One region of the Paenibacillus sp. J22P165 genome, then DNA from elsewhere that is predicted to be linked to it. Evidence: riboswitches for the same ligand, from Rfam matches in the RefSeq annotation. Region 1 holds a riboswitch; the other holds the start of a gene.
The links. A riboswitch is a leader RNA that binds a small molecule or an ion and turns the genes downstream of it on or off. The one in region 1 is predicted to bind FMN.

Region 1 (4,960 bases):
GGCAAGGTATGCAAATAACCTGGAGGTCCAAACTCTGGCGTATAGGTTATCGTTGTTTCGCCGGACTCCTTCTTCGCTTGAACGATGCTATCCCACCAGCTCATATGCCGCTGTAATTCGTGTGCGTATTCCGGCGCTCTTGGGTCTGGGACTTGTGGTCCTTGTGCATAACCTACACGGCCATGTATGTGTTGGACACGGGAAAAAGACTTGTGTAGATTCTCTTCTTGATTCTCCAAAGTGGTCTCGGTAACACAGCACCAATGGCTGTAATCCGCTGTCAGCTTGAGCCCAGGCACAGCATCCAGCAGCCTGCCAGTTTCCCAAGGATTATACAACGCTCTGCCGCGGTGAGTCTCATGGCCAATCCCGATACCGCATTTCTGCTCAATAGCAGCTGCTACACGGAAGTATTCGACTTGCTCTTCGAACGGCATCGCATCCTTCGCGCTATGTGAAGTTATGCTGACGGGATGAAAGGATACCGCACGTGCCACTTGTTCCTCGAATGAAGCAATATGATTAGGTCCTTCAGTAAAGACCATGGCGATATAGTCCATATGATACGCTTCTAATAGCTTCCGGAACTGTTCCTCGTCGGCTAGAGTCGGCATAGGTGCCTCAATGCCATCATAACCCGCAGCAGCAATACGCTCAAACTGGGACTCTAGAGAACCCTCCATGCCCCACAATGCTTTGAATAATTTAATTTCCATCCTAAAAAGCCCTCCTCATTACATCAATGAGTCAAGCTTAAAACATCTGCCATTATTTGACTAGTGTAAATTTTTAACCCGGCTTTGCTGACTCATCAACCATAAGGTTAACCAAATCAGGATGAAACCAAGCAGTTGCCCTATCGTCAGCTTTTGGCCAAATACAAGCCAATTCATGCATACACCAACAGCAGGGAATGCAAGTTCAGCTAGCGTAGCAAAGAACGCTTTCGTCGATGATAAACCTTTATAGTAAAGCAGCATGCTGAGCAATCCAGGGAAAAAGGCTTGGAACAGCAGGTTTACTGCGATGATCGTCAGCCCGCTGCTTGAACCGTTCAACTGCCAATGGTCACCACTTACTAAAAGCACGACCGTTAATAACGGGAGGGCCAGTAAGAAGCGCAGTGAAGTGACAATTGGGAAATTCAAATTTTGCTGAAGCAAGTATTTCCCCATCACGGTTGAACCGCCCCATAATACGGCTGCCAGAATTGATAATAAACAGCTGATCGTACCTAAATCCTTCAAGCCCATGTCAGGCAAACCGAGACCAAACGTCAACAGATAAGTACCTAACAGTGCCACAACAATGTATCCAAAAAACTTTGAAGGCAATGTTTCTTTTAATAGAACACGAGCTAATATAATCGCGAATAAGGGCTGTAATTTCTGCAAAAGTAAGATGGCGTTGGCACTTCCATGAGAGAACGCCGCAGTGAAGAGAATGGTAGCGATAGCCGATCCTCCCCAAGAGATGAAGAGCAGTGCTCCTATGACGGCCAGGGATAGCTTGCCAGTTAACGTCCTGCGATACTTTATCAGGATAGGTACAGCGTAAATGGCCAATAAAACATGTTCAATGAATACGATTTGCGCTGAGGTCAAGCTTTTTAACAAGAGGATCCGAAAGAGCGGATCCAATCCCCACAGTGTGGCGCCAAGCGCTACATACCAGATCCCACTCATACCACCTGTACGAGTTGACTGGGCAGTCGCACCCTTACTTCCAAACTTAAATGCATTTTCCAATTCAAAAACCTCCTAGTATACGGTCTGAATTGAACCTTCTCGAAGAAACAATGCCCCCGTTCATTTCAACGGGGGCATTGACAAACAGACCTGTTAAATTTAATAAAAATTTAACAAGCTGTTCTTCACCTTCTCCCATCCGGACTATACCGTCGGCCTTGGAATTACACCAAGTCAGTCCCAGCCATTGCTGGCTAGGAGTCGCGGGCTGGAGATACACACACGTATCCTCACCGCCGGTAGGGAATTGCACCCTGCCCCGAAGGTTCATATTCGATTAAGTGTATACTATCAGGTTACAGTTTGATTGGCAACACTTTTTATGCGCTATTGGATTTGCCCCAATCGCACGATCCGCATATCTACATGGACATCGTACGAGGCAGTTTTGTACATGTCATGCCACGATTCGCTGGTCAGATTGGAATGATACACCCGACTGCGGTAGACTTCGCCAAATCCGACTGGATCTGAGTTTAAGGCCGTTAATTTCTTTAATAAAGCTTGTATGTGCGCTTCGGATTTTTTGTTCATTTGCTTTTCCAGGGCTTGAATTACCTCGGCCTGACCGAGATCAAATTGTGCAGAACTTTCCGTAAGCATGCCCTTCAATTGAATAGTAACCTGAAACTTCAGCGGATTTTGGCTAATCAGCCTTTTGGTACTATTGCTAGAAATATTCTCGAGCACTACTCTTACCGTCTTATCCTTGACTTGCTTCGCGATATCTCCCAATTGATCCGTGTCCAAAGACAGTTCAATACTGCCTGTTTTATATCGACCCCTTATCGTCTTGAGGAAGAAAGCTTCCTTCGGGTCAACAGTTCCTACCATTTTATCCTCACTAAACACAGCCACGTCTTTAAGCTCAACCGTATCGCCTTTTCTTTCTAACAGTGGCACCATCGGGTCTGCCGTAGAATACAAAGCCGAAAGGAACTCATGTAAGGTGCCTGAAACCATCTGCTCCTCAATAATATTCTGATTGATGTTGTCGACGATGAATGTTCCGACATCTGGGAACTGTGTATATTTATGCATTAACAAATCCTGTGCCGTATCTTTACTGACAGCCATATACACCGTACTAGCAATTGAAGCATCCCGAAATAAAGTATCTACCAAGGGTAAAAGCCCCTTCTGTGCCAGCTTATAGTCATAAACGGCCACCCGCAACTGACCCGATACGACTTTCTTATTCGATTTCCGATTAGCAGCAACACGTGCACCTTTACTGGTCAATCCCTCTGAACTAATTGTCATGACATTCGATCTGGAGTTCGGATCTATTTGATGAATCACAAAGGTAGCATTGATTTTATTTCCCTCACCTTGGTCATACCCCGCCGCGATCGTCATGCCTAATTTCTCCAAAACGTTTTTCTCCAAATGCAAGCTGAAAGTCAACGTGAGCACAAGCAGCAATAGGAACATGATATTGAATTTTTTCATACGATCACCTCGGATTGACTCCTTTTCTTCTGTCTCCAGAAATGGATGTGGACAATTCCGAAGAGCAACACAGGATAGACATAAACGATGTAGAACGCCCATTTTGCAAAGACATCATTGATCTGATCCATCTGAATACGGGAGTCAATGAAAGAACAAGCGACCCAAGCAACTCCCATGAATGGATACAGCCAGTATTTCTGTTTCCATGAGAATGCTTTCTTCAGCCCCTTCGTCGCTGCCCAGCTATACATAAGCAGATTAGGAACAATCACTAACAGCCATAAACTCACTCCTATGTACTCAAACCGCTCCAGAAATGGGAACTTAATAATTTTCAGCATAGTAAACGTAGCCCAATCCGTCTTCAAGAGCTCACCTCCACTGAAGAAAACAATGGACACAAACATAACAGCCGTATACACCAAGTTAACACTCATGAGACCTATCTGGGTGTACCGTTGGACAGTGGACTTATCTTTGGCATAGGCATAAATAAAGTAAAGTATCTCAAACCCTGCCATGGTGAATGACATAGAAAGAACACCTTTGCTGAGATGCTTCAGATCTGTCTCCATTACGGGCAAAATACCGGTCCAATCCGCGTATTTCAGTGGGAAATACAGCAGGAAGATTAGCCAAACCGTAAAGGTTACAAAGATGAAACAAGTGCCTACAATCGTTCGCAAGCCACCATTTACGCCATAAAATACGATACTGATAATTAACAAGGCAATCACCCATTGCGGGGCATTCGGAAATAACCAGACCTGAATCATCTCAATATAATTGCGCATCACTATAATAGTAGCTATTAAAAAATAAATCATATAAATCAGATTCGCGACCTGTCCAATCGCTTTGCCATAGACCAGCAAATGAATATCATAGAGGTCTTTATTCTGAAATTTCGCCAACATTTTTAGCATCAGCCAAACTATTACCTGCGTTACGATCCCCGCAAGCAAAACAGCTATCCAGGCATCATGACCTGTATCACCAAACACAATTCGTTGAAATCCGGGAAGTCCCACACCCACCTGAGCGTCATGAATAATAAACATGAGTAGAAAGCTGCTGTACATATACGTTTGTTGTTTGTTACTCATCAATATCCGTGTTTCCCTTCGGGTTGTTCTCCGCACTATTAGCGAAGACAGATCTTTTCGGGTTTAGTTTATAAGGGAGCCTGAGGATGCCATCTCGTTTGTTTTTATTCTGGATAGCGTAGGGCGGGTAGAAATAAGGCTGTCCCACACTGGACTGTCGCAGCAAATGCAGAATTAAAAAAGCAATGCTTACCGCGATACCTAAACCACCGATAATACCTGCGGACAGAATGATTGGAAAGCGAATAATCCGAATCGTATTTGCCATCGCTAACACCGGTGTCGTGAACGAGGATAAGGCGCTTAATGCTACGATGATGATTAAAATATTGCTGGTAAAGCCTGCTTGTACCGCTGCCTGACCGATAACAATACCGCCCACAATCCCCATCGTTTGACCTACTTTGGAGGGCAGTCTGGCACCCGCTTCACTAAGCAACTGAATGATCGTTTCCAGCATCAGCGCCTCAACAAGCGGAGGAAAAGGGACTCTAGCACGAGATTGGGCCAGAGGCACCAGAAAGGCTTGAGGAATGATTTCGTAATGATAGGTAAGTGCCGCCACATAACTAGCCGTAGCGAACAGGGAAATCGCAATACCTACAATACGCAGCCCGCGGAAAAACAGCCCCGTGAACCATCTATAGTAGT
Region 2 (4,960 bases), on a different contig from region 1:
TAATTCTTGTCTTGCCATCCAGCGCTGTTTCGGAGGAGAAACGAAGCCTCTCCAAATGTACCAGCCATCCAGTGGGTAGAGCGGCAGCATATGTATGAGTCCAATCATTAAATTAACAATCACACAATATTGTAAATACACGCGCCATTGTTCAATGACCATCGATTCAGCTGAAGAGCCGAGAAGAGATGGTAAATAAAAATATAACCACCAAAAAAACAGCACAAGAACGAGATTCGTCACAGGTCCCGCTAGGTAAACTAGGGTATGTGAGAGCCTTTTGTGCTTACGAAAATGGTTAGAATCAACCGGCATTTTCTTCGACCATCCATAGGGTCCGAATATAATCATCGCTAGCCCCAAGACATCTAAATGTGCCAAGGGGTTTAGCGATAATCTTTTGCTGTCTCGGGCTGTTCGATCCCCTAACCACCAAGCAATACCCGCATGAGCTGTATCATGCAGGGTCATGGCAATTAGGAAGGCAAACAGCCGAGGCAACAATGTTTCCAAATGGTAATAAGCCAGCATTACGAAGTGAATTGCTTCGTCAAATTCGCCATTTCAATTGCAGTTACGGCAGCTTCCCAGCCTTTGTTGCCTGCTTTCGTTCCTGCACGTTCAACAGCTTGCTCAATGGAATCGGTTGTTAATACACCGAAGATCGTAGGCACGCCAGTTTTCAAGTTAATCGCAGAAACACCTTTTGCTACTTCGCTGCACACATAATCAAAATGCGGCGTTGAACCACGAATAACAGCACCAAGGGTAATCACTGCGTCGTACTTACCGCTTTCCGCCATCTTTTGAGCGATAAGAGGAAGTTCAAATGCGCCAGGAACCCAAGCGATGTCAATCTCATTCTCATCCACACCATGACGTTTAAGCGCATCTTGTGCGCCGCCAAGCAGCTTGGAAGTAATGAATTCGTTGAAACGACCTACAACAATCCCATATTTTAAGTTTTGCGAAATTAAATGTCCCTCATAAATTGTAGCCATGATAAGAATCTCCTTTTCTGTTAAAGCGTATTAGTGGTTTGTGATGTGATCTATGTGATCAACTAGTAACTAAAATTAAATGCCTTTGCCGACATCGTTGAAATTCAGCATGTGGCCTAACTTCTGTTGTTTCGTTTGCAAATAACTCAGGTTATCCTTCTTGCTTTCCATCTGAATCGGAACACGCTCATCCACTTCGAGGCCATAGCCTTCCAAGCCCTTGATTTTGCGCGGATTATTCGTTAATAGGCGAAGCTTCGTAATACCAAGATCTTTTAAGATTTGAGCACCAATGCCATAATCACGAAGATCAGGAGCAAATCCAAGCTTAATATTCGCTTCTACCGTGTCTAATCCCTGCTCTTGAAGGACATAGGCTTTTAATTTATTGATTAAACCGATGCCGCGACCTTCCTGACGCATATATAATAATACACCATTGCCCTCTTCATCAATCTGTTTTAACGCAGCTTCTAGCTGTGGACCGCAATCACAACGGTGAGAGTGGAACACATCGCCTGTCAAACATTCGGAATGGACACGTACCAAAGTAGGCTTGGTCGGGTCAATCGTCCCTTTAACAAGAGCTACATGTTCTTTGTCATCCAATTGATTCGTATAAGCGATCGCTTTAAATGTACCAAAATCGGTAGGCAAATCTACTTCGACTTCACGTTTCACTAAATTTTCCTGGTGATTCCGATATTGAATCAAGTCTTGAATCGTAATGATACTCAATTCATGCTTCGCGGCAATTTCCATGAGATCAGGAACGCGAGCCATCGTGCCATCTTCTTTAATGACTTCACAAATCACACCCGCTGGGTAGGAATCACAAAGAATCGCAAGATCAATCGCTGCCTCTGTGTGACCCGCTCTACGGAGAACACCGCCTTTTTTGGCGATCAAAGGAAAAATGTGACCTGGTCGACGGAAATCCTGCGGTTTCGTCGTTGGATCAATCAAACCTTGAATCGTTCTAGAACGCTCATGGGCCGAAATTCCCGTGCTTGTATCTGTATGATCAACCGAGACCGTAAAAGCTGTACCATGATAATCCGTGTTACGCGCTACCATCGGCGGCAAATCAAGCTCCCTAGCTCTATCTTCAGTAATCGGTGTGCAGACAAGTCCACGTCCTTCTTTGATCATGAAGTTGATCACTTCTGGGGTCGTTTTATCTGCGAGGGCAATAAAATCGCCTTCGTTTTCCCGATCCTCATCATCCACAACAATAACTACTTTCCCTAATTTCAAATCTGTAAGGGCTTCTTCAATCGTGTTAAACCTAATAGGTTGTGTCATATACACCTCTCCTTACATAAAGCCATTATCTGCTAGAAAGCTTGCAGTCAGTGTGCTTTTCTTAGACTCCCCGCGAACAGAAGATTCCGCAGGACCAAATTTAAGCAGTCGTTCCATATATTTGCCGAGTACATCACATTCAATGTTGACTGTGTCTCCAGCTTTTTTGTCATGTAGAACGGTTTGCGCAAGGGTGTGCGGGATAATCGAAACAGATACATCATGTTCTGTGACATCTACAATCGTTAAACTAATGCCATCAATCGTGATCGAACCACCCGGAATCATATACCGGAAAATATGTGGATTCTCCGGCTCGAATCGATACACGACAGCATTCTCTTCCGGAGTTCGAGAAACAATGGTTGCTGTTGCATCTACATGCCCCTGTACGATGTGTCCGCCAAATCGACCATTCGCAGCCATCGCTCGCTCCAAATTCACACGCGCGCCCGATTGTAGCTTGCGAAGATTCGTCTTCCGATATGTCTCAGGCATGACATCAACGGAAAAAGAATCACTATCATAGGAGATAACTGTAAGACACACGCCATTAACCGCAATACTGTCTCCTAGATGAACATCTTCTAATATTTTTTTGGCGCCAATGGTTAGTACCATCGCTTGCCCACCACTATGAATGCGGCGCATGTGGCCGATTTCTTCAACAATGCCGGTAAACATGCCACTCCTCCATTCTCTAGCTCTTATACATCGGATAACCGGTCATGCAAATGTCCGGTCCGAATTGCTCGACTCGCAGTCGGTCGAGCGTAATAGCGTCATCCATCTTCGCGTAGCCGTCGAAGTGGATGTTTACAGGTGCTGCCCCGCCACCGCCGATAATTTTCGGCGCAAACATCAGTACCAGCTTATCAATCAGGCGCCGCTCCAGCATGGCGCCATTCAATCGGCCTCCACCCTCGAGGAGGATGGAGCCGATCTCGCGCTCGCCCAGCTGCTGCATGGCGAGCGTCAGATCCACCTGCGGGCCGTCCCCGCAGGTGAGGATCGTGATGCCGCGCGCTTCAAGCGCGGCACGCCGCTCCGCGGGCGCCTGTGCGCTTGCGAGCAGGATCGTCGGCTGACGATCCTGCTCGGTGAGCACGCGGGCGCCGAGCGGGACTCGCAGCTGCGAGTCCGCGATGATGCGTACCGGCTGCACAGCCGGTACGTCGCCTCGCGTGCTCAGCTGCGGGTCGTCGGCGATGATCGTCTGGACGCCGACGAGGATACCCTGATGCCGGTGGCGCAGGGTATGAACGAAAGCACGCGACGCTTCGGATGTAATCCACTTGCTGTCGCCGGTCTTGGACGCGATGCGGCCGTCCAGTGTGCTCGCCGTCTTCATCGTCACGAATGGCATGCGTGTGACAATGAATTTGTTGAACACTTCGTTCAACTTCGCGGAATCTTCACCAAGCAAGCCTACGCTGACTTCCAAACCATGTCCACGCAGTTTGGCTATGCCTGTGCCGGCAACTAATGGATTCGGATCTGTGACCGCGACAACGACCCGAGATACGCCAGCCTCGATGAGGCGGTCACTGCATGGCGGTGTTTTACCGTAATGACTGCATGGCTCAAGTGTCACATAAGCTGTGCTGCCTTTAGCTTCCTCACCTGCCATTCGCAACGCCAGCACCTCGGCATGGCCATGTCCACGTTGGAGATGTGCACCCATGCCAACAATGCGGCCCTCTTTAACAAGCACACAGCCTACAACAGGATTAATCCCGGTTTGACCGAGTGCGCTCTCTGCCATCTGTAACGCAAGTCTCATATAGGCTTCGTCGTTCAATAGCTGCATGGATGTTCACCGCCTTCTTACGCCATTTGAATCTAATGCAAAAAAGCCCCTTCCGCTTTCGGATGGGGGCCAGAGATTGTTTAGATAACACGAATAAACACCAGCTAATACGCCTGTTGCATTTTTGATCAAATCAAACAATACCGACGAGGAAGTCTTTTCAGACAGACCTGCCGAATTTTTGTTAATGTGAAAAAATGAACAAGCATGCTAGCGAATTGGCATTCGCATTTTCCTTCTCCCATCCAGACTATACTGTCGGTCCCGGAGTTACACCAGGTCAACCGTAGCGAAGCTGTTGTCAGATACCGCTAGCTTCACAACGGGTCACGGACTGATCGCAACCATCTACATGTGTGCGAATCACCGCCGGTGTGGAATTTCACCACGCCCCGAAGGTTTTGCATACTATAAAAGAAGTAGTAACTAACCTTAGCTACTTATTTTCTTTATTAAACAAAAATTTATCACTCACGCATGAAAATTGCAAGGCCTTTTTTCATTTTTTCTGATAAAACTTGTCGGAATTCATGGATTTGGAATTCATTATTGTTGATTTAACAATGAATTCACGGTTCTAACAAGGCAATATCTGAGCAAATTGTTCCATCTTCCCAATGAGGATTCGCATAGCCTGCGGGTGCATTCAGGTACGTCAACCAGGTCATGTCGAAGCCAGTTTTATTTTTGGCCGCTAAACAAGCATTTTGAGGGGCAACACCTCTGGACACTTCCGTTAAAAAATCTTTCCGTAGCAGTGCGAAGCGTTTGATCGTACGATCGAACTCGGCTTCCTTCACGGTATTTTTCCCACCTTGTACCCATTCACCTTCAAAAATAAAAG

Region 2: another riboswitch for FMN. It lies ahead of ribD (bifunctional diaminohydroxyphosphoribosylaminopyrimidine deaminase/5-amino-6-(5-phosphoribosylamino)uracil reductase RibD); the one in region 1 lies ahead of AC58QM_RS29315 (DMT family transporter).

The regions. Positions count from the first base shown of each region.
Region 1 covers NZ_JCAUAP010000014.1:93,136-98,095, forward strand. The annotation lists gene AC58QM_RS29310 (sugar phosphate isomerase/epimerase family protein) at 1-716, opposite strand, end outside; gene AC58QM_RS29315 (DMT family transporter) at 777-1,685, opposite strand; FMN riboswitch at 1,872-2,019, opposite strand; gene AC58QM_RS29320 (Ger(x)C family spore germination protein) at 2,076-3,200, opposite strand; gene AC58QM_RS29325 (GerAB/ArcD/ProY family transporter) at 3,197-4,309, opposite strand; gene AC58QM_RS29330 (spore germination protein) at 4,302-4,960, opposite strand, start outside.
Region 2 covers NZ_JCAUAP010000002.1:402,377-407,336, forward strand. The annotation lists gene AC58QM_RS05960 (site-2 protease family protein) at 1-513, opposite strand, end outside; gene ribH (6,7-dimethyl-8-ribityllumazine synthase) at 531-1,001, opposite strand; gene AC58QM_RS05970 (bifunctional 3,4-dihydroxy-2-butanone-4-phosphate synthase/GTP cyclohydrolase II) at 1,077-2,306, opposite strand; gene ribE (riboflavin synthase) at 2,319-2,990, opposite strand; gene ribD (bifunctional diaminohydroxyphosphoribosylaminopyrimidine deaminase/5-amino-6-(5-phosphoribosylamino)uracil reductase RibD) at 3,007-4,116, opposite strand; FMN riboswitch at 4,346-4,520, opposite strand; gene AC58QM_RS05985 (hypothetical protein) at 4,686-4,960, opposite strand, start outside.